One region of the Paraburkholderia sp. TE9906 genome, then DNA from elsewhere that is predicted to be linked to it. Evidence: predicted binding sites of a transcription regulator. Region 1 holds the regulator's gene; each other region holds the start of a gene.

Region 1 (9,886 bases):
CTGATGAGCGAGGAAGAGGCCGAGACGGTCGGCGCGGCGTATCGCACGTATCGCAAGTTGCAGCACAAGCTGCGGCTCGACGGGATGGAGAAGGCGCGCGTCGATCCGGCGCTGGTCGGCACCGAGCGCGCAGCGGTGCTGGCGTTGTGGAAGCGGGTGTTCGGGTGAGAGGGTGTGCTGCGTGACGTGAGAGTGGGGCGGCGGGCGTAATCGATGCCCGCCTTGCTCACGAGGCGTCGAAGTACTGGTCGGCGGCCGAGGTGAGCGCCTCCCGGCCGCGCGGTTTCAGGCGGCCAGCATTTCCTTCGCGTGCTTGCGCGTGGTTGCGGTGATTTCCAGCCCGCCGAGCATCCGCGCGACTTCCTCGACGCGGCTCGTCTTGTCGAGCGAGATGACGCTGCTCACCGTGCCGCCCTTGCCGTTGCCGGCTTTCGCCACCTGGAAATGGTGGTCGCCGCGCGCGGCGACTTGCGGCAAGTGGGTCACGCACAGCACCTGGCGTGCTTGCCCGAGCTGATGCAACAGCCGCCCCACCACTTCGGCGACGCCGCCGCCGATGCCGGTATCCACTTCGTCGAAGATCAGCGTGGGTGTCGGGCTGGCGGCGCTGGCGATGACCGCGAGCGCGAGGCTGATACGTGCCAGTTCGCCGCCCGAGGCGACCTTGGCGAGCGGTCGCAACGGCACGCCGGCGTGACCCGCGACGCGGAACTCGACCTGCTCCAAACCATGCGCGCCGCCCTCGGGCAGCGGCACTAGCGCGACTTCGAAGCTGCCGCCTTTCATCGACAGTTCCTGCATGCCGGTGGTGACCGCCGCGCCCAACGCGGTGCCGGCTTTCGCACGCGCCTTCGAGAGTTTCTTCGCCTCGGCCAGGTACGCTTCCCTGGCCTTCGCCTCTGCGGCGTGCAGGCTGTCGAGATCCGCGGCGGCGTCGAGCGCGTCCAGTTGCGCGCGCCGCGCCTGATGTTCGTCGGGGAGCGTCTGTGGCTGCAGGCGGAACTTGCGCGCGGCCGAGTGCAGCGCATCGAGGCGCTTTTCGACTTGCGCGAGGCGGTCCGGATCGAGTTCGAGCTTTTGCGCGTAATGACTCAGCGAGTACGCCGCTTCCTGCAACTGGATTTCGGCGGGTTCGAGCGCGGCGAGGACGTCGTTCAGCGCAGGATCGATCTCGGCCAGGTTGCGCACCTTCGACACGATCGACGCGAGGTGGGTGATCATCGCCTCGTCCGACTCGGACAGGGCGCCGAGCGCGCCTTGCACGCCGTCGATCAGATTGGCCGAATGGGACAAACGATGGTGCTCGGCGTTGACCTCTTCCCATTCGCCCGGTTGCGGCGCGAGCTTGTCCAGTTCGGTGAGTTGCCAGGCGAGGCGCTCGCGCTCCAGTTGCAACTCGCGGTCGCGGGTCTGCGCGTGCTCGACCGCCTGAACCTTCTCGCGCCACGTGCGCCACGCGCGTGTGACGGTGGCGGCGGTGTCGGACAGACCCGCGTGGGTATCGAACAGTTCGCGTTGCGCGTCGGGGCGCATCAGCAACTGGTGCGCGTGCTGGCCGTGAATGTCCACCAGCATCTCGCCCACCTCGCGCAACTGTGCGAGTGTGGCGGCCGTGCCGTTGATGAACGCGCGCGAGCGGCCGTTGGCGTCCACTACCCGCCGCAGCATCACGGTACCGCCATGCTCGTCGCTGTCGGCGGTGGCGCCGAGCGCCTGCTCGTCGAGCCATTGCTCGACCTGCGCATGGGTCTCGAACTCCGCGGTGATGTCGGCACGGCTCTCGCCGGTGCGTACGACGCTCGCGTCGGCGCGCGCGCCGAGCGCGAGTGCCAGCGCGTCGATCAGGATCGACTTGCCGGCGCCGGTTTCGCCCGAGAAAACAGTAAACCCGCTGTCGAATTCGAGGTCGAGCGCGGCGACGATGACGAAGTCGCGTATCGAGAGGTGGCGAAGCATGGAGGTCGTCTGATGAGCTTGAAATTCAGGTTTCGGCAGCGGCGGTAGCTTGGGCCTTGGCGTTCCGGCGTGACTGCGCCGCTCAGGGCTTGGGATCTTCTTCGTGCGACGGGTATTCGTTCCAGTGCAGCTTCTTGCGCAGCGTGGCGTAGTGGCTGTAGCCGACCGGATGCAGCATCGGCACCGTATGACGCGAGCGGCGCACCTCGATCGTGTCGCTCAACTCCAGCGAGGTGAACGACTGCATGTCGAAATTGACGTTCACTTCACGCCCGGAGACGATCTGGATGCTCACCTTCGAGTCGTCCGGCAGCACGATCGGCCGGTTCGACAGCGCGTGCGGCGCGATCGGCACGAGCACGATGCCCTGCAATTGCGGATGCAGAATGGGGCCCTGCGACGACAGCGCGTAAGCGGTCGAGCCGGTCGGCGTGGCGACGATCAGGCCGTCCGATCGCTGGTTGTACATGAAGCGCCCGTCGACCGAGACGTGCAGTTCCGCCATCCCCGAAAAGCCGCTGCGGTTGACCACCACGTCGTTGAAGGCCAGCGCGTGATAGATCGGATTGCCGTCGCGCATGATGCGCGCTTCGAGCAGCAGGCGTTCTTCGCGCTCGAAATTGCCGGACAGCATTTGCGGCACGATCTCGCGCATGTCGGAGATCGGGATGTCCGTGATGAAACCGAGCCGCCCATGATTGATGCCGATGAGCGGCGTGCGGTACGGCGCAAGCTGACGGCCGATGCCGAGCATCGTGCCGTCGCCGCCCAGCACCACGGCGACGTCGGCGCGCGCGCCGATCTCGGCGGGACGCAGCGCCGGATAGTCGGTGATGCCGATTTCCGCGGCGGTGTCGGCCTCGAACACGACTTCGAAGCCGCGTTTCGCGATGCACGAGGCGAGCGCGGTCAGCGGCTCGCCGATACCTGGCGTATTGTTGCGCCCGACGAGCGCGACGGTCTTGAACTGGCTGGTCACTTGCATGCCGGCATTACACCATAGGTGGGGCCTGAAAAGAACCGCAGACAGACCCGGTGGCGGGCCGGCATGGCGGGGCGCCGGCGCATGCCGCGATTATCGTTAGAATGGTGAAGCCTTGATGACATGCGCGCCGATTAAAGTGTGAGGGCGGGCTGCCGATCAACTTGCGCCGACGCTGGCCGCAAGGAGCTTGCGAATGTCGGCGCAAGAGGGGATCGGAGCGATGTGCAGCGTCGCGCCAGAGCGCCGGCCGGACGGCGCCCCGGCAAGCAGTGGCGTATTCGTCGCGGGCAGGCGCCGTTAGCGCTCGCGGTAGTCCCGGCATTAAGCTAAAATTTTTCCTCATGCTAGATCCTCGCGCACAAACCCTCCTCAAAACGCTGATCGAGCGCTACATCGCCGAAGGTCAGCCGGTCGGCTCGCGCACGCTGTCTCGTTACTCGGGCCTCGAACTGAGCCCGGCAACGATCCGCAACGTGATGTCCGATCTCGAGGACCTGGGGCTCGTGATCAGTCCGCATACTTCCGCGGGCCGCATTCCTACGCCGCGCGGCTACCGTCTGTTCGTCGATACGATGCTGACGGTGGAGTCCGCCGCAGACGAAGAGGCGGTGATGCGCACCGTCAAGACTACGCTGCAGGCGGGCGAGCCGCAAAAGATCGTCGCGGCGGCGGCCAGCGTGCTGTCTAACCTGTCGCAGTTCGCCGGGGTGGTACTCACGCCGCGGCGCAGCCACGTGTTCAAGCAGATCGAGTTCATGCGTTTGTCGGACAAACGCATCCTGCTGATCATCGTGACGCCCGAAGGCGACGTGCAGAACCGCATCATGGCGACCCAGCGCGACTTCTCGCCGTCGCAGCTGGTTGAAGCCTCCAATTACATCAACGCCCACTTCGCGGGCCTTTCGTTCGACGACGTGCGCCGCCGCCTGCGCGAAGAAATCGACGAGCTGCGTGGCGACATGACCACGCTGATGCATGCGGCCGTCACGGCGAGCACAGACGAATCCGACACCGGCGAGACGGTGCTTATTTCCGGCGAGCGCAATCTGCTCGAAGTCGCCGACCTCTCGTCGGACATGGCGCGTCTGCGCAGGCTGTTCGATGTTTTCGACCAAAAGACCAGTCTCCTTCAATTGCTCGACGTATCGAGTCATGCGGCGGGGGTGCAGATTTTCATCGGCGGCGAGTCGAATCTGGTGCCGATCGAAGAGATGAGCGTCGTCACCGCGCCGTACGAGGTGAACGGCAAGATCGTCGGCACGCTCGGCGTGATCGGGCCGACCCGCATGGCTTACAACCGCGTGATTCCGATTGTCGACATCACCGCTCGTCTGCTTTCGCTCACTCTGAGCCAGCAGTAACGGCTTGCTATTCCCGCTGCGGCGAGCCGTGCTGAGAATGATGCGTGAGCGCGCGCGACTTGCCTATCGGCCGAATGGCCAGGGGCGTCCGGCGAACCAGGCCACGGACCGCGCCGCTATAATGAATCTCCATTGAATCGACTCTCCGCGTAAAGCGGTGACTTCCGCTGCCTATGCGCTTCGACCTCGAGCGGCCTTCACAGAACGCCACCTCACATCGTGTCGCCGTGCTGCTGATCAATCTCGGCACGCCCGACGCGCCGACGCCGCACGCGGTGCGCCGTTATCTCGCGCAATTCCTGTCCGATCCACGGGTGGTCGAAATTCCGGCGCTGCTGTGGCAGATCATTTTGCGTTTGCTGATTTTGCCGTTTCGCGGGCGCAGCTCCGCCAGGAAGTATGCGGCGGTATGGATGCCCGAAGGCTCGCCGTTGCGCGTCTACACGGAAAAGCAGGTGGAAGGTCTGCGCCATCTGCTGCAATTGAACGACTACACGGTGCTGGTCGACTACGCGATGCGCTACGGCACACCGGGCATTCCGGCCATGCTGAACCAGTTGAAGCTGGCCGGCGCCGAGCGGGTGCTGCTCGTGCCCATGTATCCGCAATACTCGTCGTCGACCACGGCCACGGCGTTCGACGACGCGTTTTCGGCCCTCAAGCGTATGCGCAATCAGCCGGAAATCCGCACGCTGCGCCAATATGCGGATCATCCCGCGTATATTGCCGCGCTGGCCGCCCAGGTGCATCACTATTGGCATCAGCACGGCCGGCCGGACTTCACGGCGGGCGACAAGCTGGTGCTGAGCTTTCACGGTGTGCCCAAGCGCACGCTGGACCTGGGCGATCCGTACCACGAGCAATGCCAGCAAACCGGCGCGCTGTTGACGCAGGCGCTCGGGCTGACGCCCGTGGAATGCCGCATTACCTTCCAGTCGCGCTTCGGCAAGGCCGAATGGCTACAACCGTACACGGCGCCTACGCTGAAGGAACTGGGCGCGGCGGGTGTGCGGCGCGCCGACGTGTTCTGCCCGGGCTTTACGGCCGACTGCCTTGAAACGATTGAGGAAATCGGCATGGAAGTGCGTGACGAGTTCCTGCATGCGGGCGGCAAGGAGTTTCACCGGATCGCCTGCGTGAACGCGTCGCAACCGTGGATTGCGGCGCTAGGGGAGATCGTCGCGCAGAATCTCCAAGGCTGGCCGGTGCAGGCGGTGCCGGTGCCGCACGCCACAGAGGCAGGTTCATGAACTACAGGATTTCCACCGAAGCGGGCGCGAAGCTGCGTATCGACAAGTGGCTGTGGGCCGCACGCTTTTTCAAGACGCGTTCGCTCGCGGCCGGCGCGGTCGACAAAGGGCATGTGCGCATCGGCGGGGCCAGCGTCAAGCCGGCCAAGGACGTGCGGGTCGGCGACCTGGTCGAGATCGAGATCGAGCGGATCGTGTGGCAGGTGGAAGTGCTGGGCGTCTGCGACGTGCGTGGACCCGCGAGCGTCGCCCAGACGCTCTACGCCGAGACCGCGCAGAGCAAGGTGAAGCGGCAGGTCGAGCAGGAGCGGCGCAAGACGTACCGCGAACCCGCCGCCGAAATGCACGGCCGGCCGACCAAGCGCGATCGGCGCATTATCGACAAATTTTCAGGTGGGAATTGAACAGTTGGTGCACGCCGCCATATTCGGTCGTGTGGTCGTTGACCGCTCCGGACATGCAGATGGTCGTGGTGCCCGCAACCAGTACCAGTGCGACCACCCCGATTGCCAAGGTCAGTTTCACGGTACTCCCCCAAGGACGATTCGGTTACTAGAACGGCGAATCAGGTTGAAATTGCAAATTCGGTAAGGCTAACGTCAGATTAGGGTTAACGTGTCTTTTCCGATCGTTTATTGGAGCATAGGCCACTTGTTGGCCGCACTCAATCTCAATCTGATTGCGTCGCATTAATGGTTGTTACGGTGCGTTTCCACCACTCGCCGGTGGTGCGAAAAGAACGCGCAAATCCGCTTGAAAGGGAGCCTTCCGGCCCCATCTGGCCTTTTGATATGCGGTGGTGAGACGAGCCGCCTGTCGCGATTTTGCAACGCACAAATCGCGATATTTTTACGCGCACGCGCTACCGTTGGTTTTTACTTTTTAACGACTTTCAGCGACATGGAAAACACGCAAGAGAACCCGACGAGCCAGAACCCCACGCCCGCCGACGAAACCGCGCGCCAGGCCGCCGAGGCCGCAGCGCCCCAGGATCCGGCTGTGAACGCCGCAGCGGATGCGCCGGCAAGCGCCGAGCAGGCTGCGCTGGCCGAAGCACAGGCGAAAATCACCGAGTTGCAGGAGAGTTTCCTGCGTGCGAAGGCCGAAACCGAGAACGTGCGCCGTCGTGCGCAGGAAGACGTCGCCAAGGCGCATAAGTTTGCGATCGAAAGTTTCGCGGAGCATCTGCTGCCGGTGGTCGACAGCCTCGAAGCGGCCGTCGCTCACTCGTCCGATGACCTGCAGAAGGTGCGCGAGGGCGTCGAACTGACGCTGCGCCAGTTGACCGGTGCGCTGGAGAAGGGCCGCGTCGTCGCCTTGAATCCGGTTGGCGAGAAGTTCGACCCGCATCGCCATCAGGCCATTTCGATGGTGCCGGCCGATCAGGAGCCGAACACCGTCGTCGCCGTGCTGCAAAAAGGCTTCGTAATCGCCGATCGCGTGCTGCGTCCCGCACTTGTGACGGTTGCGGCGCCGAAGTAAAGCGGCGCGAGGCATCGCAAGCCGTTCTATCTGGCATCGGCCGCGATGACCGGCATTCCCGTCGGCGCGACCGCCGAGGCCGGGGTGACTGGCCGTGGTGTTTTTCTGGAGTCTCGACGGTTTCAATTGCGAGATCGCCAGGAAAGCGATGCTGGCGCAGCCGGGCGCGATCCGCGCGCTCGGCCTCAAATGGTTTTGCAGCAAGGTCCACGAGCATCGCGAGCTGGGCAGGCGCTCCATGCTTCATGGCGTGTCCACGTGGTTTTTCTTTTACCGCGGTGAGCGGCCAGGCCGGGCAACCGGTCGGCACACGCCAGGCAATTCGAGGCAGCGGTCGCGGCGGCCCGGGAAACGATCCGGGCCGCCGTTCCCGCAGGCAGCGGGCAAGTTGATGGAACGAATTCGGGCAAAAGTTCGACCGATTGAAAAAAAATAAAGACCGCATCGTAGAAGAGGTCTTGAAAACGATGTGGACGCACTTATGTTGAGTGCAGGTATGAATTGAGAGCGGATCGCCCGACCGCCAGATGGGCAAACAGGGCGATTCCCGCAGCGATCAAAGTTAGGAGATTAGAAAAAATGGGCAAAATCATCGGCATCGACCTCGGCACGACCAACTCGTGCGTGGCGATCATGGAAGGCAATTCGGTCAAGGTGATCGAGAACTCGGAAGGTGCGCGCACCACGCCGTCGATCATCGCTTACATGGAAGACGGCGAGATTCTGGTCGGCGCGCCTGCGAAGCGTCAGTCGGTCACGAACCCGAAGAACACGCTGTACGCGGTCAAGCGCCTGATCGGCCGCCGCTTCGAAGAAAAAGAAGTGCAGAAAGACATCGGCCTGATGCCGTACAAGATCATGAAGGCCGACAACGGCGACGCGTGGGTCGAAGTGCGCGATCAGAAGCTGGCGCCGCCGCAAATCTCCGCGGAAGTGCTGCGCAAGATGAAGAAGACCGCTGAAGACTACCTCGGCGAGCCGGTCACCGAAGCCGTGATTACGGTTCCCGCGTACTTCAACGACAGCCAGCGTCAGGCAACCAAGGACGCAGGCCGCATCGCCGGTCTGGAAGTGAAGCGGATCATCAACGAACCGACCGCAGCCGCGCTGGCATTCGGTCTGGACAAGGCCGAAAAGGGCGACCGCAAGATCGCGGTGTATGACCTGGGCGGCGGTACGTTCGACGTGTCGATCATCGAAATCGCTGACGTCGACGGTGAAATGCAGTTCGAAGTGCTGTCCACGAATGGCGATACGTTCCTCGGCGGCGAAGACTTCGACCAGCGCATCATCGATTACATCATCGGCGAGTTCAAGAAAGAGCAAGGCGTCGATCTGTCGAAAGACGTGCTCGCGCTGCAACGCCTGAAGGAATCGGCTGAGAAGGCGAAGATCGAACTGTCGTCGAGCCAGCAGACCGAAATCAACTTGCCGTACATCACCGCCGACGCATCGGGTCCGAAGCACTTGAACCTGAAAATTACGCGTGCGAAGCTGGAAGCGCTGGTTGAAGAGCTGATCGAACGCACGATCGAACCGTGCCGCGTGGCCATCAAGGACGCAGGCGTGAAGGTCGGCGAAATCGACGACGTGATTCTGGTCGGCGGTATGACCCGTATGCCGAAGGTGCAGGAAAAGGTCAAGGAGTTCTTCGGCAAGGATCCGCGCCGTGACGTGAACCCGGACGAAGCCGTGGCCGTGGGCGCCGCGATTCAAGGCCAGGTTCTGTCGGGCGACCGCAAGGACGTTCTGCTGCTCGACGTGACCCCGCTGTCGCTCGGCATTGAAACGCTCGGCGGCGTGATGACGAAGATGATCAACAAGAACACCACGATTCCGACCAAGCACGCTCAGGTCTACTCGACGGCTGATGACAATCAGAGCGCCGTGACGATCAAGGTGTTCCAGGGCGAACGCGAAATGGCAGCGGGCAACAAGCTGCTCGGCGAGTTCAACCTCGAAGGCATTCCGCCGTCACCGCGCGGCACGCCGCAGATCGAAGTGAGCTTCGACATCGACGCGAACGGCATTCTGCACGTCGGCGCGAAGGACAAGGCGACCGGCAAGGAAAACCGCATCACGATCAAGGCGAACTCGGGTCTGTCCGAAGCCGAAATCGAGAAGATGGTGAAGGACGCCGAAGCGAACGCGGAAGAAGATCACAAGCTGCGTGAGCTGGCCGATGCCCGCAACCAGGGCGACGCGCTGGTCCACAGCACGAAGAAGGCGCTCACCGAATACGGCGACAAGCTGGAAGCGGGCGAGAAGGAAAAGATCGAAGCCGCACTGAAGGACCTCGAAGAAACGCTCAAGAGCAGTTCGAGCGACAAGGCCGCGATCGAAGCCAAGATCGAAGTGGTGGCAACCGCCTCGCAGAAAATGGGCGAAAAGATGTACGCCGACATGCAGGCTGCGCAAGGTGCGGAAGCCGCGGCAGCAGGCGCGGCGGGTGCGGGTGCATCGGCTGGTGGCGCGAGCCAGCAGCAGGACGATGTGGTCGACGCCGAGTTCAAGGAAGTGAAGAAGGACTAAAGCCAGGTCGCATTTCGACCGTAAAGCCGCGCACAGCAATGTGCGCGGCCCGGCTGCACAAGGCTGCGTCCACCCGGACGACCGACGTGCAAGAGCGGTTATCACGCCTGGCGAGCCTTTTGGGGCTCTCCGGGCACATTTGTTTTATGGAGGGCGTTGTTTTGTGCCGTGTCGAAGCGGGTGAAAACAGCGGCCGGACGAGTCGTGAGACTCCAGCATTCAAGAGGAGCCACCGCGTTGCATTGCGCGAGTGGCGTTGAACCGATATGGCGAAACGGGATTACTACGAGGTTCTGGGCGTCGCAAAGAACGCGAGCGAC
Region 2 (9,886 bases), 120 kb from region 1:
GGGCTACACCGTGCGCGATTCGGCGAGCTGCGACGAAGTCACCGGGCTCGACCCCGAAGTCGTCGCGACCCAGGCGCGGATGCTGCTCGAAGACATGCCGATCGCCGCGTTCAAGGTCGGCGCCTGCACGCGCGCGGAAGTGGTGAGCGCGATTGCCGAAGTCGTCGCCGATTACGACGACATTCCGCTGATTCTCGCCCCCGACTTCACACTCGACGACGAGCACGTGCTCGCCGCCGACGAACTGCGCGAAGCGATCGCCGATCTGCTCGCGCCGCAAACCACCCTGCTGGTCGCCGATTCGGCCACGCTCCTCGCGCTCGCCCAGCCGGACGGCGACGCCGAAGCGCCGAGTCTGGACGCCGCGATCTCGCATCTGCTGTCGCAAGGCTGCGAATACATTCTGTCGACGGAAACCGGCACGCACCGGCTCGTCAATACGCTCTTCAGCGAAGACGGCCAGTTGCGCCAGGACATGTGGGACCGTGGCAGCCATCGGATCATGGGCCTCACGGACACGCTCGGGTCGGCGATCGCGGCACTGCTGGCCAATGGCCAGGAACCTGCGGAAGCGGTGCGCGAGGCGCAGGAGTATCTGTATCAGGCGGTGCGCAACGCGTTTCGGCCTGGCATGGGCGCGTATATGCCGGACCGTTTCTTCTGGGCGCGCAGCAGCGACGACGAAGCGCCACCGACCGCCGGCAAAGACGCCGCGCCGGATGAAGCGCGGCACTGACTGCTCACGCGCGGTGGAAACCGCATGTATCAAACCCGCATTTATGCGGGTTTTTTTATTTCCGGCCCCGCCTTATCGATTTAGCATAAATTCTGCTTGCACGGCATTACGGTGCGCTGTATCGCGTAATTAAACGTTACAACGTGGTCGTAGGCGCCACGCTAGACTTGACGATTCACGAACTTGACATATGTCTCCATATGCCCTTTCCGATTTTTTTCATCCATCCTCCCAAAAGCGGCGGTTCCACCGTCATTTCATTTTTCGATCTGAATGTGGGTAAAGACCGGTTCGCGAATTTCGTGTGGGATCGGGAAGGTTGGGGAAGCTGCCGCGCCAAACTGCTGGAAAGCGGGATCGGCGGCGGCCATCACCCGTATGGCATGCACCGGACAATCAAGCATCCGGTGCGCTACTGCACCATTCTGCGCGACCCGCTCGCGCGCCAGATATCGCACTACTGGTATGCCGCGAGTGGCAAGAACGGCGAAGTGAAGCGAGGGGTGAGCGTGTCGATGCCCGAGGCCCTCGTCCAGCAAGGCGCGATGTCCCTCGACGAATGGGTCGGTGAATCGCTTGCCGGGAAGAATCTGTTTGTCCAGATGCTGAGCGGTCATTCCGTGCTCAACGAAAGCAGCCTTGCGGCCGCGCAAAGCCATCTTCGCCAGCACATCGGCACGGTCGGCCTCTGCGAGAACATGAGCGAATTTCTGCTCCGGCTCGCCGGTATGAACGGATTGAAATTACCGTTCTATTTCGAAACCAATAGAACGATCGGCACGCCGAAAGGCAACAGCCCTTTAAGCGATGCAGCCAGACAAAAGTTTCTGGAAGACAATCGCCTCGATTACGAACTTTTTCACGACGCCAAACGGCTGATCCAAAGCCAGGTGGATGAAGGGGGCGACGTCTTTTCGAATGCGCTGGAGCTGGTCCAGGTTATTCAGAAGGAAATCAATCGGCTTGAAAACCCGCACATCTACAGTTCGATGGTTTTCGGCTTCGACGAAGCGTTCCTCGCCAAAGTCGAGAGCGTCATCCGCCGATTCGACCTCGCGCCGATCAATGCCTACCTGGAGTTCGCGCAAAGCCGCCAGCCCGTTCTCGCAGACATGTTCGAAGGTTTCGTCGACACGGTTTACAACGGCGCCGTGACGGGCTGGGCCGTCAATCTCAGCCGGCCGGAAGAAAAAGTGCCGCTCGAGGTCCGGGTGGGCGACGAGGTCGTCGCGAGAGGCTGGAGCGGCGAGTCGCGCCCCGACGTGGCTGGCGCAGGCTACCCGAGCGCCCACAGCGGATTCTCCATTCCGCTGCCGGCCCATCTCCAGGGCGGCTTTCACGTTGCAATCGCAAATTCGCCCGAGAGCCTGAACAACGCGGGAATCTGGCAACAAGGCTGGCACTGCGCCTGAGCGCCGAGGAACTCACCATGGAACAGCCCCACACTTTCGTGCAGCGTTGCCACGGCGCGATCGGCACTCAGGACCGGATGCGCATCTTTCGTCAAAGACCGGTCACGGTCTGGCTCACCGGTCTATCCGGAGCGGGCAAGTCCACGATCGCCTTCGAACTGGAACGGCAACTCGTCGGCTTGGGCCATGCCTGCTACGTGCTCGACGGCGACAACGTCCGCCACGGCCTGGCTCGCGATCTCGGCTTCGACAGGAAAGATCGACACGAAAATATCCGCCGCGTGGCGCATGTAGCCCAACTGATGAACGATGCGGGCCTCATTGTCATCACCGCGCTCATCTCGCCGATGCGTGAAGACCGGGCGATGGCGCGCGATATTATCGGGCGAGACAAATTTATCGAGACCTATCTCTCCGCGCCGCTCGACACTTGCGCACGACGCGATCCGAAAGGTCTCTATGCGAAAGCCTTGTCCGGCGAAATCAGTTCGTTTACCGGCGTATCGGCCCCTTATGAAGCCCCGGACGACCCCGAGCTTCGCATCGATACGGCCGCTCTGACGCCAGGAGAAAGCGTCGCACGCATATTCGCCCACTTGCGTGAGAACTCGCTGGCGACTGCGGGCCAGGAAGCCGGCGCGTAACGACGCAAGCGCCACCCGCTTTCACTCGTCTCAAAAGAAAAAACCCGCATTTCTGCGGGTTTTTTCTTTTGAGAAGCACGCCTTGCGACGTACTTCCCCATGCACTTCCAACCGGGCCTCGCAAGGAGGCCCAAGCGGAATTACATGTCCATGCCCATGCCGCCCATGCCGCCGGGCATACCGCCAGGCATCGGTGCATCTTCCTTCGGCAGTTCGCAAACAGCCGCGTCGGTCGTCAGCAGGAGACCAGCAACCGATGCTGCGTTTTGCAGCGCCGTGCGCGTCACCTTCGTCGGATCCACGACACCTGCGTCAACCAGGTCGACGTACTCGCCGGTTGCTGCGTTGTAGCCGTAGTTGCCTTGGCCAGCAGCAACCGCTGCCACCACGACGCTGGCTTCTTCGCCACCGTTCGTGACGATCTGGCGCAGCGGCTCTTCCATCGCGCGCAGCACGATCTTGATACCTGCGTCCTGATCGGCGTTAGCGCCCTTCAGGCCGGCGATTGCCGTACGTGCACGGATCAGCGCGACGCCGCCGCCAGCCACGATGCCTTCTTCCACAGCTGCGCGCGTTGCGTGCAGTGCGTCTTCGACACGTGCCTTCTTTTCCTTCATTTCGACTTCGGTCGCAGCGCCGACCTTGATCACTGCAACGCCGCCTGCCAGCTTGGCAACGCGCTCTTGCAGCTTTTCACGGTCGTAGTCCGACGTTGCTTCTTCGATTTGCGTGCGAACTTGCTTCACACGTGCTTCGATGTTGGCAGCTTCGCCAGCGCCGTCGATGATCGTCGTGTTTTCCTTGCCCACTTCGATACGCTTTGCCTGGCCCAGTTCAGCCAGCGTTGCCTTCTCGAGCGTCAGGCCGGTTTCTTCAGCGATGACCTGACCGCCGGTCAGGATCGCGATGTCTTCCAGCATCGCCTTACGACGATCGCCGAAGCCCGGAGCCTTCACAGCAACGGTCTTCAGGATGCCGCGGATGTTGTTCACCACCAGCGTTGCCAGTGCTTCGCCTTCGACGTCTTCAGCGATGATCAGCAGCGGACGGCCAGCCTTCGCGACTTGCTCGAGTACCGGCAGCAGATCACGGATGTTCGACACCTTCTTGTCGTGCAGCAGCACGAACGGGTTTTCGAGCACAGCAACTTGCTTGTCCGGGTTGTTGATGAAGTACGGCGACAGGTAGCCGCGGTCGAATTGCATACCTTCGACAACGTCCAGCTCGTCTTGCAGCGACTTGCCGTCTTCAACGGTGATGACGCCTTCCTTGCCGACCTTGTCCATCGCTTCAGCGATACGGTCGCCGATCGACGAATCGCTGTTGGCCGAAATCGAGCCGACTTGCGCGATTTCCTTGTTGGTCGTGCACGGCTTGCTGATCTTGCGCAGTTCTTCGATCGCTGCGAACACAGCCTTGTCGATACCGCGCTTCAGGTCCATCGGGTTCATGCCCGATGCGACATACTTCATGCCTTCGCGGACGATCGACTGAGCCAGAACCGTTGCGGTCGTGGTGCCGTCACCTGCGTTGTCGCTGGTCTTGGAAGCGACTTCCTTGACCATTTGCGCGCCCATGTTCTGGAGCTTGTCTTTCAGTTCGATCTCTTTTGCGACCGACACACCGTCCTTGGTGACCGTCGGGCCGCCGAAGCTGCGTTCCAGGACAACGTTGCGGCCCTTCGGACCCAGCGTGACCTTCACAGCGTTCGCGAGAATGTTCACGCCTTCGACCATCTTGGCACGGGCGGAATCACCGAATACGACGTCTTTAGCTGCCATCTTCTAACTCCTTGAATTCTTTGGATATGACCGGGAAAAGTAGCGGCTTTGCGCTTACTTCTGCACCACGGCCATGATGTCTTCTTCGCGCATCACGAGCAGTTCGTTGCCGTCGACCTTGACGGTCTGGCCTGCGTACTTGCCGAACAGGACACGGTCACCAACCTTCACGTCGAGCGCGATTTGTGCACCCTTGTCGTCACGCTTGCCCGGGCCGACTGCGAGGATTTCGCCTTGATCCGGCTTTTCCGCTGCGGCTTCGGGGATCACGATGCCCGACGCGGTCTTGGTTTCTTGATCCAGACGTTTGACGATCACGCGATCATGCAAAGGACGAAGGTTCATACATACTCCTCTCTTGATTGAGACTGAAGAACGCTGAGAAAACCCGGTTGGCCTAGCCAACCGGCGATGTTGTTAGCACTCTCGTGCAGCGAGTGCTAATTATATGGATGGGTGGTGACAAATTCAAGAAGGGATGGCGCGGCATTGGCGAGATTCATGTCGAGACTCGCTTAACTTTGAAGGTTGTTCACTTGAGTCTGAACTCGCGATCCGTATCCGGACGCCGCAGTGAGGCGCACCTCCCATAAAAAACAACCACTTAGGTATGAAATCCCTGTTTTTACGGGGTGACACGTGCAGCACGACACCCAAGCGTTTTGGGCAGCATCCATTCGCAAATCTTGGGGATCAACTCTTTGCGATCAGTATTCACTCAAGGGTAAACACTGGAGTGATCTTACCGTTAGGCACGCTGGGTAGGTCGAAACATGATGCGAGCGGCGGCCACTATCCTATCGCTCACTGCGTCCGGCGGCTTCGGATTCAGTGGCTCGATCAGTTCATCGAGCCATCCGACAAAGGCAGCGCAAAGGTAACAGCGCATCGACCTTGATCGCCACCTTTTCTTTCCGCCGAGTCCAACATCCTGCGAATTGACTTGCATCCTGGCCAAATACTGTATAAATTCACAGTACTGTTTTTATATACAGGATCGGTCATGAACCAACTCATCCGCATCTTGAACGACGGTGATCGCGAAACGCTTGCGTGGTTGCGCAAGCATGTCGGAGACGTGCGCGTGGCTGCTGCTGCGCGACATCTCGGAGGCAACGGCAAACCGTACCTGTCCGCGGTGTGCCGCTATCTTGGCGTACGTCCGCCAACGCCTCATCAACATAGCCGGCCCGTTGAAGACTGCACGGTCGGCGACAACTATCTTGCCCAGATCCGCCAGTTGTTGGCACAGCGAAACCAAATGTTGTTGAAGCGTCAACTTTGATGCTGCGAGTTACCGCAAGCCCTCAGGAAAATAACGGCATGACTAACGACTCTGCTCTTGATATGGATGTCCACGACATCAATCCTGTCGCCTTCGAACGCGCCCTCCGCAGCGCGTCGCTCGACCTCCAGCAGATCATTGCCACGGTCGCAGGTCGTTACCTCGACAGCGGCCGTCGCCGTTACTCGAGTCACGCGCGATTGCCGACCTGGCGCACGCTGCTGACAATCGACGAACAGGTCTTTGAGAATCGGGGCTTCCGGTCGAGGCACAACGAGACCGTACGCGCGACGTTTGTCCGGTTTGAGGACAGTCGTTTGTCCGGGATGGATCTGGACGAACCCGTCGACTGGCGACGTGACGACGACAACTTGCCTGCCGTGTACCTGCTCGTGCGCGCAGTGGTACAGGCCGAATCTACCGATGTGGCCACTCAGGACTAATGCGCCAATATCGGCCGTTGGCCGAGCTTTGTTCGCTCAGGTTTGCCCCGGCGTTGCAGAAGACAGGGAGGGCAGTGGAATAATTTCCCTCAAAAACAGCGACCTGCCAGGATTTGCCCGCCCGTTTCAAGTCGGGCCTGCGGATCCGCGAACGGCTGCGCGGCGGGGACATACGCCGAACTATCTGCGGATGACCAATGACGAGGGAATACCTTTGGCGCGGAAATAGCGGCGAAAAATGCAATCCCGCCTCGGGCGAGTCGATCGCCGGCTCTGTCGGCGCAGCCGCCACTTTCAGAGGCCCGTTCTGAAAACTGCTGCAGAACAAATTTTCGAGTCGCCGCCGCGCCCACGAAACGAAGTCGGTCTTGCAACCGGGAAAGTAAGTTTTCGTCCTGCCCCCCTCGCGCTTACTTACGTCTGAGCATCCACGCCGTTATGCTCTGCGATCCAGGCAAATCAGCTCACAGTCACAACGACCTTCCCGAACCGCGCACATGACACTGCGTGCGGCGTCGGATGCATCTGGTTCGCCAACTAAAAATAAAAAGGCAAGCAACATGTCCATCGCGCCGCCAGCCATCAGATATGAGAAACGAAAGCGCCGAACGTATAACGAATCGTCTCGCGTGCACGTTCCGTCGTAAATTTCGCCACTGCTGATGAATCTCCGGATGCAATCCGAAATATCCATCTTTAAACGCCACCCGCCCCCGAGCCTGGCGATCAACCTCTATCGACCGTTTCATACGACGGGCCGCCCGGCTCAATGAGTAGTCGATGCAAGCGCGAAATTCGCCGGCTATGCAGAGGGTGCAAGAACCATCAATTCGTTATCCGCCCAAGGAGCGTACGCGATAACACCTGCGCCTGGTGTCGCGCGTCGGCGTCGCCCACCAGCCTGATTGAAATCGCGTCTTCGACAATAGATTCGAAAAGCGTGGAAGAGCACGAAATACGCCGCACGCCGCGCACCTCCTGCGACTCCGCCTGACTTCCCGGTCAGCCTTCACCCGGCGTCGTACTGCGTCTATTCAACCCCATCCAGTGTCGGCATGCCTCGTCCCGCCGTTGACCACCCACGTCGCCTCCCGCTCGAGGCTGTGTGAAAACGCAAAAGTACTCAGTTTTCAGGTGTCGCTTTACCCTTCCCAAGTCACTGCCAGGCCAATACAGCGCGATCTGAAGGGCCGATTTTTTCGAGAACCTCATCCAACACGCGTTTTCACACAGCCTCGCTCGAACCCGAACGCGCAATTTGCCGCGCTTTTCACCGTTCGTCTCCTTGCTTGATTTGATCTGCTCAATAGCAAATTCGCTTTCCCGGGACGAGCTCATTCCGGTATCCGTCTATCCGGGTTTCAGCGTGCGCTATCAGACAGAGCCATGACTCCCGTGAGGGGAAGATCACCCTGCGCCAGTGCTTCCATCTAAGGAAGCTCTGCAAAAGTCCCGCATTTTGATGACATTGGGCTTCGATGATTTCCATCACTGAAGAACCGATTGAAAACGGACCGTGTGAACACGCATTCAGTTGGACAGTCCCAACTCGCCTAACACAATCTCGATAACGGGATCAGACATATGAAAGACATCGTGCATATCACGGAAGCCTTCGGAGGGGGGGTTCTGTCGATGCTGACCGAGCTTTCCAACCGCGCCGCAGAAGCGGGGGCGAATGTATCCGTGATTTATTCGTTACGGCGAGAAACGCCTGCAAACTTCGAAAGTCTGTTTCATCCTAAAGTGAAGATGACCCATGTATCGATGTGCAGAGAGATCAGTTTCAAGCAAGACTGGTCGAGCCTGCTCGCGCTAGTTCATAATTTACGCGATCGCAACCCGCAGGTCATCCACCTTCACTCGTCGAAAGCAGGTGTTCTCGGACGAGCCGCAGCCAAAATAGCGTCCCCTCACGCCAAAGTATTTTATTCACCGCACGGCCCGGCCTTTCTCCGGCGTGATGTATCGCGTGCGAAGCAGTACACCTATTTGAGCTTTGAACGTCTCGCCAACTTCATTGGCGGAACGATCGTTGCATGTTCACGTAGTGAACTTCATGAAATCAAAGGCCGGGTTCACGCGCGCTCGTCGATCCTGATCGAGAACGGCGTCGATACGAATGAGATCCCCCAGCGTTGCAAACGAAGTGACGACAAGGTGGTGATCGGCATGACGGGCCGCGCTTCGTTCCAGAAGAACCACGAAGTGTTCCTCAAGCTGGCGAACGAATTCCGCGATCCCGCCGTGAGCTTTGTGTGGATCGGTGGGACCGAAGAAGAAGTGCCGGACGCTTACCGCGGCGACGCCGTCACATGCAGCGGCTGGGTCACCCGTGCGCGTGCATTGGAGCTGATGTCACAGCTTGACGTCTATGTTCAGACGTCACGCTGGGAGGGAATGCCGATGGCGCTAATCGAAGCTCAAGTCGCGGGTATCCCCGCGGTTGTGACCAACGTTGTGGGCAATCGCGACATTGTCATTCATTGCGTTACCGGCTTTGTGGCGTCCAACGACGAAGAGTTGGCGAAATATCTCGCACTGCTGCGCGACAACCCGACACTTCGTCAGCAAATGGGCGCCGCAGCGAGAAAGCGGGCTATGGAGCGCTTTTCAATGGACCTGATCTTTCGCGAATGGCAACTGCTTTATGGCCTGGCCGACGAGCGCAATACCCGCAATGAGCCGTTGATCGTTGACATCGCTCATCCTTATGACGTCAATAGTTAACCGGAGATCACGGTTGAAAAACATGCAACCTGCCGCACCCTCATTCATCTACAACGGTCGATTCGCTACTCAGAAGACGACCGGGGTACAGCGCGTGGCGCGTGAACTGATCGCCGCGCTTGGACATCTGCCGGACAATGGTGGCGTTACCGTCGTCGTTCCACCGCAGCCGGAACTGCAGTCCGTGGATGGTACCCATTTAGTCAAAATCGGCTTTGGAAAAGGCGTGTTCTGGGAACAACTCGTTCTTCCCGTATTTGCGGGCCGCCACCGGATTGTCAATCTCAGCAACTCGGCCTCGATCTTTCGTCTGAATCAGGTCATCTACATGCACGACGCGGCGGTATTCGATGTGCCGGCGCACTTCTCGCGGCGCTTTCGCGCATGGTACCGATTCATGTTCTGGATTCTGGCGCGAACGTCGAGTTGCGTGGTGACCAATTCGGATTTCTCGCGGCAGCGCCTCGCGCACCATTGCGCTGTGCCCGCTGAGCGCATCAGTGTCGTTCCGCTTGGGGCGGATCACCTGGATGCGATCACGCCCGACGCAAGCGTCCTGCAAGAACACGGCCTGGTATCGAAGCGTTTCGTCCTTGCGGTCAGCAACATGAACCCCACCAAGAACTTCGGCCGCATTCTCGAATCCTTCCGCCAGCTCAACGATCCTTCGATTGATCTGGTCATTGTCGGCATGAAGAACGCGAGCGTGTTCGGAGACGTTCAGGACATGCGAGCCATCGCGCCCAACATCAAAGCCGTGGGGTATCTCAACGACCAGAAGCTGAAGGCCCTGTATCAGCATGCGCACTGTTTCGTTTATCCATCTATTTACGAAGGATTTGGCATTCCACCGCT
Region 3 (9,886 bases), 180 kb from region 1:
GTCGGCGCGAAGATCGACGAAGACCTGTACGAAGAGCTCGAAACCGCGCTGCTGATGTCGGACGCGGGCGTCGAGGCCACCGAATTCCTGCTCGAATCGCTGCGCGAGAAAGTGCGCAGCGAGCGCCTCACCGACCCGCAACAGGTCAAAGGCGCGCTGCGCACGCTGCTGGTCGACCTGCTCAAGCCGCTGGAAAAATCGCTGATGCTCGGCCGCGCGCAGCCGCTCGTGATGATGATCGCGGGCGTCAACGGCGCGGGCAAGACCACCAGCATCGGCAAGCTCGCCAAGCATCTGCAGAGCTTCAATCAATCGGTACTGCTGGCCGCGGGTGACACGTTCCGCGCCGCCGCACGCGAGCAGCTGGCGATCTGGGGTCAGCGCAACAACGTGTCCGTGGTGTCGCAGGAAAGTGGCGACCCAGCGGCGGTGATCTTCGACGCGGTCGGCGCCGCGCGCGCACGCAAGATCGACGTGATGATGGCGGACACGGCCGGCCGTCTGCCGACCCAGCTGCATCTGATGGAAGAGCTGCGCAAGGTGAAACGCGTGATCGGCAAGGCGCACGACGGCGCACCGCACGAGGTACTGCTCGTGATCGACGCGAACACCGGCCAGAACGCGCTCGCGCAAGTGAAGGCCTTCGACGACGCGCTCGGCCTCACGGGCCTGATCGTCACCAAGCTCGACGGCACCGCGAAGGGCGGCATTCTCGCCGCGATCGCGCGGCAGCGTCCGATTCCGGTGTACTTCATCGGCGTGGGCGAAAAGGTCGAGGACTTGCAGCCGTTCAGCGCAGAAGAGTTTTCGGACGCGTTGCTGGGCGGTTGAACGTCCCGGCCGCGCAACGTTCCACGCACGCGCCAGCAAAAAGGGCACTCCACGGAGTGCCCTTTTTCATTTAACACCACCCGTTGTCACTCGGCGTCGGGCTGCACGCCAGGCGCCGCACGGGCAAACGCGTCGATCTGCATCGCGTGATCGTAGATGCGCTGGATCGTCGGAAACCGCGTCGTGTCGACCTTGAAGCGCTGCGCGTTGAAGACCTGCGGGATCAGACAGGCGTCGGCGAGCGTCGGCGTATCGCGGAAACACAGCTTGCCGGTGCGTGCGTTGCCGGCCAGATGGGCTTCGAGCGTCGCGAAACCCGCCTCGACCCAGTGCCGGTACCAGGCGTCTTTGGCGTCGTCGTCGACACACAGCGTGTGCTTCAGATACTTCAGCACGCGCAGATTGTTCAACGGATGAATCTCGCACGCGACCTGCAACGCGAGTGAGCGAACGTACGCGCGGTCGCCCGGCGCTTTGGGCAGCAAGGGCGGCTCGGGATGCGTCTCCTCCAGATATTCGATGATCGCAAGCGACTGCGGCAACAGCTCGTTGCCGTCGACGAGCGTCGGCACGATGCCGTCCACATTGACCTTGCGATACTCCGGCTTCAGTTGCTCGCCGCCATCACGCACGAGGTGCACGGCCACATAGTCGTACGGCAGCTTCTTCACGTTCAGCGCAATGCGCACGCGATAGGCCGCCGAGCTCCGGAAATAGCTGTAGAGCTTCATGTTGTCTGTCTCCTCCAAGCCGCCGCCTGTCAGACGACGCGTACGCTGAATTCGCCGAGTCCGTCCACACCACCCTTCATCAGATCGCCCTTCACCACCGCGCCGACGCCTTCAGGCGTGCCGGTGAAAATCAGATCGCCGGGCTGCAGTTCGAACAGCGTCGACAGATAGGCGACCGTCTCCGCCACCGACCAGATCAGCTGCGACACGTCCGAGCGTTGCTTTTCCTCGCCGTTCACCGACAACCAGATCGCGCCGTTGCCGACATGGCTGATCGCCGTCACCGGATGGATCGGGCCGAGCGGCGCCGAGTGGTCGAAGCCCTTCGCGGTATCCCACGGACGGCCCAGCTTCTTCGCTTCGGCTTGCAGATCGCGGCGCGTCATGTCGAGGCCGAGCGCGTAGCCGTAGACGTGGTCGAGCGCGCTCTCGGCCGGAATGTCCTTGCCGCCTTTACCAATCGCGGCCACCAGTTCCATTTCGAAGTGGACGTTTTTCGACTGCGTCGGATAGGGGAATTCGCCGGTGGCACCGGCCGCGACGTACAGCACGGCATCGGCCGGCTTGGTGAAGAAGAACGGCGGCTCGCGGTCGGGATCGTGACCCATCTCGCGCGCGTGCGCTTCGTAGTTGCGTCCCACGCAGTAGATGCGACGCACCGCGAACTGCTCGCTGGACCCCACAACCGGCACCGCCACCTGCGGTGCGGGTTCAAATACGTAACTCATCCCGTTCTCCGTTGCTTGATTTGTGCCGACGACGCGGCGAGAAAACATCGAGTGTAACGCGCGGCAAAGCGCCGCGCGCGGCAGTCGGGCAAGCGCGCACCCGGGCGCACGGCCGCGCGCCATGCCTCGCAGTATCGCCATAGATGCGATACTGACACCAACCTGCGACCCAACAGCTTCCCTTGAATACCGTGGCGAGCCGCCAGCGCGCGGCACGCCATCACGTCCCCTTGCGCCCGATGACCGACTCCGCCGATACCGCCATTGACACTCCGTTCCCCTGCGCCCGCTTCATCAAGGAAATCGGCCGCGGCCCGAATGGCGCCCGCGCGCTGACCGCCGACGATACGCGCGCGCTCTACACCGCGATGCTCGATGGTCGCGTGGCCGAGCTCGAACTCGGCGCGGTGCTGCTCGCTTATCGCGTGAAAGGCGAAACCGCCGACGAACTCGCCGCGATGCTGGCGGGCGCGCACGCGTCGTTCGAGCCGATCCATTTGCCGCACGGCGCATTCCGGCCCGTGTCGATCCCCACCTACAACGGCGCGCGCAAACAGCCGAACCTGGTCCCGCTGCTGGCCCTGCTGCTGGCGCGCGAAGGCGTGCCGGTGCTGGTGCACGGCGTCACCGAAGATCCGGGCCGCGTAACGAGCGCGGAGATCTTCACGCATCTGCAGATCCAGCACGCGCGCTCGCATGCCGATATCGAAGACGGTCTCGCCGAGCACCGTCTCGCGTTCGCGCCGATCGACGTGCTCGCACCGAAGCTCGCGCGCCTGCTTGCGCTGCGTCGGCGCATGGGCGTGCGCAACTCGACGCACACGCTGGTGAAAATCCTGCAGCCGTTCGCGCCGGCGGGGCTGCGCCTTGTGAACTACACGCATCCGCCGTATCGCGACAGCCTCACACAGTTGTTCAACTCGCATCCGGATGCGGCCGTGGGCGGTGCGCTGCTTGCGCGCGGCACCGAAGGCGAGGCGGTGGCCGACACGCGGCGTCAGGTGCAGGTGGACTGGCTGCACGACGGCGTCTGCGAAACGCGCGTGCCGCACGAACGTTCGTCGCCCGATGCGCCGGAAGTCGACTTGCCCGAAGCGCGCGATGCCGCCACCACGGCCGCGTGGATCAGCGCCGTGCTGCGCGGCGAAGCGCCGGTGCCGAGCGCGATCGAACGGCAAGTGGAACTGATCGCGGACGTCGCGAAAACGCCGGTGTGAGGCGTTGAAAATGAAGTTGAAGCCGAGATCGACGCACGACGCGTGAGCCGCCGTCGGGCGCTCCTATGGCATGAGGAAGCGGTGGTCGCGGGTTGACACACCGCTTCATACCGTCATACATTTAGGCCCATGCGTTCCCTTCCGAACACCCTCCGAATTACTTTCGGCCGCCTCGCGCGGCCCCTATCGCTACGCCTGGCGTAAGTCAGGCGTAGCGCCGTTCGTTGGCAACCCTTGTTGCCGTCGGGCGGTCCTCCAGGCAGTTTCGCAGTTCCCGTTTCACACCCCAGCGTAGTTCTTCACAACCAGTAGTCGTTTGCATTCGTCCGTTTACCGTGCGGACGAAGCGCGAGGGTCAAATGCACGTTGCATGGGCATCATCCACGTTCGTTTTCGTCATCGTCGTGACGTTGTTCGTTCGCGCCCGTTCATTGTTGCCGCTAGCCATCGGCTGGCGGGCCGTGCATCCGTGGCAGTCCGCCAACCGCTCAATGCCACTCCCTTTCGCATACGACACAACGAACGAGGCACATCATGTTGCGCAATCCCGCTGAAAAATACCGCCCCTTCCCTCCCGTGCGCCTCACCGGCCGCAAATGGCCGAGCCGCACGATCGACCAGGCTCCCGTCTGGATGAGCACTGACCTGCGCGACGGCAACCAGGCGCTGATCGAACCGATGAACGCCGCGCAAAAGCTCGAGTTCTTCGAGATGCTGGTCGCGATCGGCTTCAAGGAGATCGAAGTCGGCTTTCCGTCGGCGTCGCAGACCGACTTCGATTTCGTGCGCAAGCTGATCGAGGAAAAGCGCATTCCTGACGACGTGACCATCGAGGTCTTCATGCCGTCGCGCGCGGACCTGATCGCCCGTACGTTCGAGGCGCTCGAAGGCGCGCCGCGCGCCATCGTGCATCTGTATAACGCGATCTGCCCATCGTTCCGGCGGATCGTCTACAACCAGTCGAAAGCCGGAATCAAGGCGCTGGCCGTGGACGGCACCCGTTTAATCAAGGAACACGCGCAGGCGCGCCCGGACACACACTGGACGTTCCAGTATTCGCCCGAAACCTTCAATACCGCCGAGCTTCCGTTTGCCCGCGAGATCTGCGATGCCGTCGCGCAAACGTGGCGGCCCACGCGCGCGCGCAAGATGATCCTCAATCTGCCGGCGAGCGTCGAAGCGGCAACGCCGAACGTCTTCGCCGACCAGATCGAATGGATGGACCGTCATCTTGCTTATCGCGACAGCATCGTGCTGTCGGTGCATCCGCATAACGATCGCGGCACCGCGGTGGCTGCGGCGGAACTGGCGCTGCTCGCAGGCGCGGACCGCGTCGAAGGATGTCTGTTCGGCAATGGCGAGCGTACGGGCAATCTCGATCTCGTCGGTCTGGCAATGAATCTCGACGCGCAGGGCATCACCACCGGCCTCGATTTCTCCGATATGTCGGCGGTGCGGCGCGTGGTCGAACGTTGCAATCAGCTTCCGGTGCATCCACGGCATCCGTATGCGGGCGATGCGGTGATGCGGGCGGCCGATGCGGCCCGCGGCCAGAGCGTCGCGGCGGATCAGGAAGGGGCAGCGAGCGCAAACGGCACGGAGGATCGTGCCGGGTCCCGCGACGAGGAGCCGCAGCGCGTCGCCGCCTGATATCTGTGCGGGAAGTATGAGAAAAGCGACGAGAACGAGCGCGTACCCCGCGCTCTCAGGCTGCCGGCGCGTTCACGAGACGCGACCGGCCTGACGAGGTGAACCCAAAAGGCTCACTCGAGCGCGCACCGTGTGGCCTGCCACGCAATCAGGCGCCATTGCCCGTCTTCCTGCGTGTGAATCGCGGTGTAGGCGATCGGAAACAGCAACGCGCCGTTATTCGCCTCCATCTCGATCAGCGCGCGGCCGGTGACGACATACGTTTCCCGTCCGGCCGGCAGCACCTCCTGCGACTGCACTTCGATCTGCCGGTAACGGCGGCGCCCTCCGGTAATCCCGTCGATGAACTGCCGCTTCGTTTCGCGTTTGCCATTCGTGTGCACATAGCTCACGTTGTCCGCGAGCAGCGTGTCGAGCGATTGTCCGTCGCCTTCGACCATCGCACGGAAGCGCTCTCGCTCCAGCCCGCGAATCGCTTCGATCATCTTTGCCGCCATTGCTCAGCCCCCACACCGGTAAGCCGAACGCGGCCTCGGTCGTCAGAAGTTATATTGCAAATATAGCTGGCTGAAATTTATACCAGGATTCGGCTCTTTGATACCGCCGTTGGAAATATGCTGGAAGCGTAGCCCGCGAGGTACGGCTGGCGGTGGCCGAACTGCACGCCGACGCCCGCCATGTCGGCAAACTGGAACGCGGTGCCGAGCGTAAGGTCCGAAGCAATCCGGGGGACTCGACAACAGCCGGATGCCCGCTGCCACTTCGACGAAAGGGCGCACCCATCCCGATATCTTGATGAAGCGAATCACCGGCGTCACGCCGATGTCGCTGTGCACGTTCCCTTCGTCGATATGCCACCAGGCCGCGTGCGCTTCGCCGATCAGCGCGAAATGCCAGTCGCCAATCCGTCACCATACAGCCCTGGCTCCCAGGCCGCGCCAAGGTCGAATTTCTTGACGTGATGATCGCCCGCGTCGACGGCGACCTGCACGCCAAACTGACCGGCGGACGCAAGATCCGGGGCCACGGAGAACAGCCCAACCATGCCGGTTTTTAGAGCCGGACCACGCAAAACATATGTTTTGGTTGTCCATCTAACACCCGAACCTACTGAGGTTAAAAATGCATAACAGTTTTGCTTATCCTAGATAGAAAGTCGATTTGGTCGATCGTATGAAAAATGCTCATTTCACGCAATCAGTCACTACTGATTCTGAAAATATCGGTCTTTTGTGAGACTAAGCAGGAAGGAACGGGCAAATTCCACGTACTGCGCAAGATGCCCCGTTGGTGTACGCTATGGCTATTAGAACGCGAATTTCAATAGGACTTTACGGAACTTGGATGCCCCTACTGCCTCTAAGTATTAGCACTCCCCAAATCAGAGTGCTAACATCCAACGCTGGAGTCGTTTACTGAATACGCTTTTGTCTGATTCCAAAGGAGTTTTCTACGTGAGCCATGCAATGACCCTTCCGAGTGTTTTGAGCCCGTCGTCGGCTAAGGCCGCTTCGGCAGGTGCACTGGCGCTCTCGCATTCCTCGCTGCTGCCCGGTCAACTGGGCAATATCGACGCCTACATCCAGGCCGTTAATCGGATTCCGATGCTGACGCCGGCGGAAGAACGCCAGTTCGCCACCGAATTTCGCGAGCAGGACAACCTGGAGTCTGCGCGCCGTCTCGTGCTGTCGCACCTGCGGCTGGTCGTATCGATCGCGCGCAACTATCTCGGTTACGGACTGCCGCACGCCGACCTGATCCAGGAAGGCAATATCGGCCTGATGAAGGCCGTGAAGCGCTTCGATCCGGAGCAGAACGTGCGCCTCGTGTCGTACGCGATGCACTGGATCAAGGCTGAGATCCACGAATACATTCTGCGCAACTGGCGGATGGTGAAGGTCGCCACCACCAAGGCGCAGCGCAAGCTGTTCTTCAACCTGCGCAGCCACAAGCAGGGGCTGGGCGCGTTCACACCGGACGAGATCGAAGGTCTCGCGAAGGAACTGAACGTGAAGCGCGAAGAAGTCTCCGAAATGGAAACGCGCTTGTCCGGCGGCGACATCGCGCTGGAAGGCCAGGTCGAGGACGGCGAAGAGTCGTATGCGCCGATCGCCTATCTGGCCGACTCGCATAGCGAACCGACTGCCGTGCTGGCTTCGCGTCAGCGCGACCGCCTGCAAAGCGACGGTATCGCCAGTGCGCTGGACGCGTTGGACGCCCGCAGCCGCCGCATCATCGAGGCACGCTGGCTGAAGGTGGAAGACGACGGTTCGGGCGGCTCGACGCTGCACGAACTGGCTGACGAGTTCGGCGTGTCCGCCGAGCGTATCCGGCAGATCGAAGCGAGCGCAATGAAGAAGATGCGCGGCGCACTGACCGAATATGCATAAGGCCTGAAGCTGTCGGCACACCGGTTCGCCCGGCGTGCGCCACCTGGCCCCGAGCCCCGCCCTCGCAAGACGGCGGGGCTTTTTTTCGCCCACGCGGCGGCGCACTCGCGCACGCCCACACCGGCTGGATGAGGTCGCCTGACGACGGCCTGCCACGATAGCTTTCTTGACGTATGACAAACCAGATAGCAATACTGGATAAACACGGCGAGTTTAGCGACTCAATGCCGCACTGCCGAATCGATGTGCGCGAGGTTCCGCTCCTAAAATCGGGATGCACTCGCCAGACCGCTCAGGCGGCCTGGATCCAGCCGGATTCACCGGTGTGAAGTCGCTTTCGACCGACTATGACCATAGCCCTCAATCGCAGTACCACTCTCCGGTCGCGCTGGCGCAAGCGGCTCGCCGGCTGGGTGCGCGGTCCAACGCTGGCGCGGGATATCGCCATCGTCCTCGCCATCAAATTCGTTCTGCTGATGGCGCTCAAATACACCTTTTTCAATCATCCGCAGGCGGAGCATATGTCGCTGCCGCCTGAACAGGTCGCGCAGGCGCTGCTGTCCGCGCCTGTCTCGCATTCGTCTCAAGGTGATCAACATGCCCGTTAGCGAAGTCGTAGAACTGTCGCGCCTCCAGTTCGCCATCACGGCGCTCTATCACTTTCTGTTCGTGCCGCTCACGCTCGGCCTCGCATGGTTGCTCGTCATCATGGAGTCCGTCTATGTGATGACCGGCAAGCAGATCTACAAAGACATGACCCAGTTTTGGGGCAAGCTGTTCGGTATTAATTTTGCGATGGGCGTCACCACGGGTCTCACGCTCGAATTCCAGTTCGGCACCAATTGGGCGTACTACTCGCATTACGTCGGTGACATTTTCGGCGTGCCGCTCGCCGTCGAAGGTCTGATGGCCTTCTTCCTCGAATCGACCTTCGTCGGCCTGTTCTTCTTCGGCTGGAAACGGCTGTCGAAGGTGCAGCATCTGATCGTCACGTTCCTCGTCGCGCTTGGCTCGAACCTGTCGGCGCTGTGGATTCTGGTGGCCAACGGCTGGATGAACAATCCGGTCGGCGCCGTCTTCAACTACCAGACCATGCGCATGGAACTCGACAGCATCGGCTCCGTCCTGTTCAACCCGGTCGCGCAGGTGAAGTTCGTGCATACCGTCTCGGCCGGGTATGTGACCGCGGCGATGTTCGTGCTCGGCGTGTCGTCGTGGTATCTGCTGAAGCGCCGCGATACCGAATTCGCGCTGCGCTCGTTCGCAATCGCCGCGGGCTTCGGTCTCGCGTCGACGTTGTGCGTGATCGTGCTCGGCGACGAATCGGGCTACCGCACCGGCGAAGTTCAGCAGGTGAAGCTGGCCGCGATCGAATCCGAATGGGAAACCGCACCCGCACCGGCCCCGTTCACGATCTTCGGCATTCCGAACCAGGCGGAGCAGCGCACGGACTACGCGATTCGGGTTCCGTACGCGCTCGGCATCATCGCCACACGCTCGATCAGCGAGCCGGTGGTGGGTCTGAGAGACCTGATCGCACGCAACGAAGGGCGCATCAAGAACGGCATGCTGGCCTACGCCGCGCTGCAGAAGTTGAAGCAAGGCGACGCAACCGACGAAGCCCACGCCGCCTTCGAACTCCACAAGCAGGATCTCGGCTACGGCCTGCTGCTCAAGCCGTTCACGGCGAACGTGACCGACGCCACACCGGATCAGATCGCCCAGGCGGCCAAAAGAACGATTCCGCCGGTCGCACCGCTGTTCTTCTCGTTCCGCCTGATGGTCGGCCTCGGCCTGCTGTTCCTCGCGACCTTCATCCTGGCGTTCTGGTTCTGCGCGCAACGTACGCTGCTGCTGGAAAAGCGCCGCTGGTTCCTGCGCTGGGCCGTGTGGGCGATTCCGCTGCCGTGGCTCGCAGCCGAATTCGGCTGGATCGTCGCGGAAGTGGGCCGTCAACCGTGGAGCATCGCCGGCATCCTGCCGACCAGCCTCGCCGCATCGAGCCTGACGCCGCGCGACCTGTACCTGAGTATCGCCGGCTTCGTGCTGTTCTACACCGTGCTGTTCATCATCGAGATCATGCTGATGTTCAAGTACGCGCGGCTCGGCCCTTCGTCGTTGCATACGGGCCGCTATCACCACGAAGTGAAAGAGCCGCTCGACCAGCCGCTGTCGGCCAACCCGGCTGCATGATTCACCGCCACTCTGTTCCAAGGGAAAGTTCATCATGGATTACGCAACCCTCAAACTGATCTGGTGGGTATTGATCGGCGTGCTGCTGATCGGCTTCGCGCTCACTGACGGCTTCGACATGGGCGCGGCGATTCTGCTGCCGTTCA

Evidence for each region. Region 1 encodes HrcA, which represses chaperone genes, less so after heat shock. Its sites were predicted from a motif close to TTAGCACTCNNNNNNNNNGAGTGCTAA; they were not measured.
Region 2: the regulator HrcA is predicted to act here: its motif matches at 4,991-5,017, upstream of groES (co-chaperone GroES).
Region 3: the regulator HrcA is predicted to act here: its motif matches at 6,524-6,550, upstream of rpoH (RNA polymerase sigma factor RpoH).

The regions. Positions count from the first base shown of each region.
Region 1 covers NZ_JBWCCT010000002.1:275,713-285,598, forward strand. Annotated here, with positions in the region: gene glnE (bifunctional [glutamate--ammonia ligase]-adenylyl-L-tyrosine phosphorylase/[glutamate--ammonia-ligase] adenylyltransferase) at 1-168, shown strand, start outside; gene recN (DNA repair protein RecN) at 286-1,956, opposite strand; gene ACZ9H4_RS05155 (NAD kinase) at 2,039-2,941, opposite strand; gene hrcA (heat-inducible transcriptional repressor HrcA) at 3,283-4,302, shown strand; gene hemH (ferrochelatase) at 4,476-5,552, shown strand; gene ACZ9H4_RS05170 (RNA-binding S4 domain-containing protein) at 5,549-5,956, shown strand; gene grpE (nucleotide exchange factor GrpE) at 6,453-7,034, shown strand; partial or broken gene ACZ9H4_RS05180 (thioredoxin family protein) at 7,123-7,460, shown strand; gene dnaK (molecular chaperone DnaK) at 7,614-9,566, shown strand; gene dnaJ (molecular chaperone DnaJ) at 9,833-9,886, shown strand, end outside.
Region 2 covers NZ_JBWCCT010000002.1:395,326-405,211, reverse strand. Annotated here, with positions in the region: gene ACZ9H4_RS05705 (hydroxymethylpyrimidine/phosphomethylpyrimidine kinase) at 1-736, shown strand, start outside; gene ACZ9H4_RS05700 (sulfotransferase family protein) at 937-2,148, shown strand; gene cysC (adenylyl-sulfate kinase) at 2,166-2,792, shown strand; gene groL (chaperonin GroEL) at 2,933-4,573, opposite strand; gene groES (co-chaperone GroES) at 4,628-4,918, opposite strand; gene ACZ9H4_RS05680 (CppA family protein) at 5,577-5,858, shown strand; gene ACZ9H4_RS05675 (DUF2471 domain-containing protein) at 5,897-6,301, shown strand; gene ACZ9H4_RS05670 (glycosyltransferase) at 7,886-9,031, shown strand; gene ACZ9H4_RS05665 (glycosyltransferase family 4 protein) at 9,054-9,886, shown strand, end outside.
Region 3 covers NZ_JBWCCT010000002.1:92,181-102,066, reverse strand. Annotated here, with positions in the region: gene ftsY (signal recognition particle-docking protein FtsY) at 1-831, shown strand, start outside; gene maiA (maleylacetoacetate isomerase) at 918-1,562, opposite strand; gene ACZ9H4_RS04400 (fumarylacetoacetate hydrolase family protein) at 1,592-2,290, opposite strand; gene ybiB (DNA-binding protein YbiB) at 2,530-3,507, shown strand; partial or broken gene ACZ9H4_RS04390 (2-isopropylmalate synthase) at 4,042-5,067, shown strand; gene ACZ9H4_RS04385 (nuclear transport factor 2 family protein) at 5,271-5,654, opposite strand; gene ACZ9H4_RS04380 (acyloxyacyl hydrolase) at 5,697-6,008, opposite strand; gene rpoH (RNA polymerase sigma factor RpoH) at 6,612-7,547, shown strand; gene cydP (cytochrome oxidase putative small subunit CydP) at 7,895-8,155, shown strand; gene ACZ9H4_RS04365 (cytochrome ubiquinol oxidase subunit I) at 8,145-9,740, shown strand; gene cydB (cytochrome d ubiquinol oxidase subunit II) at 9,775-9,886, shown strand, end outside.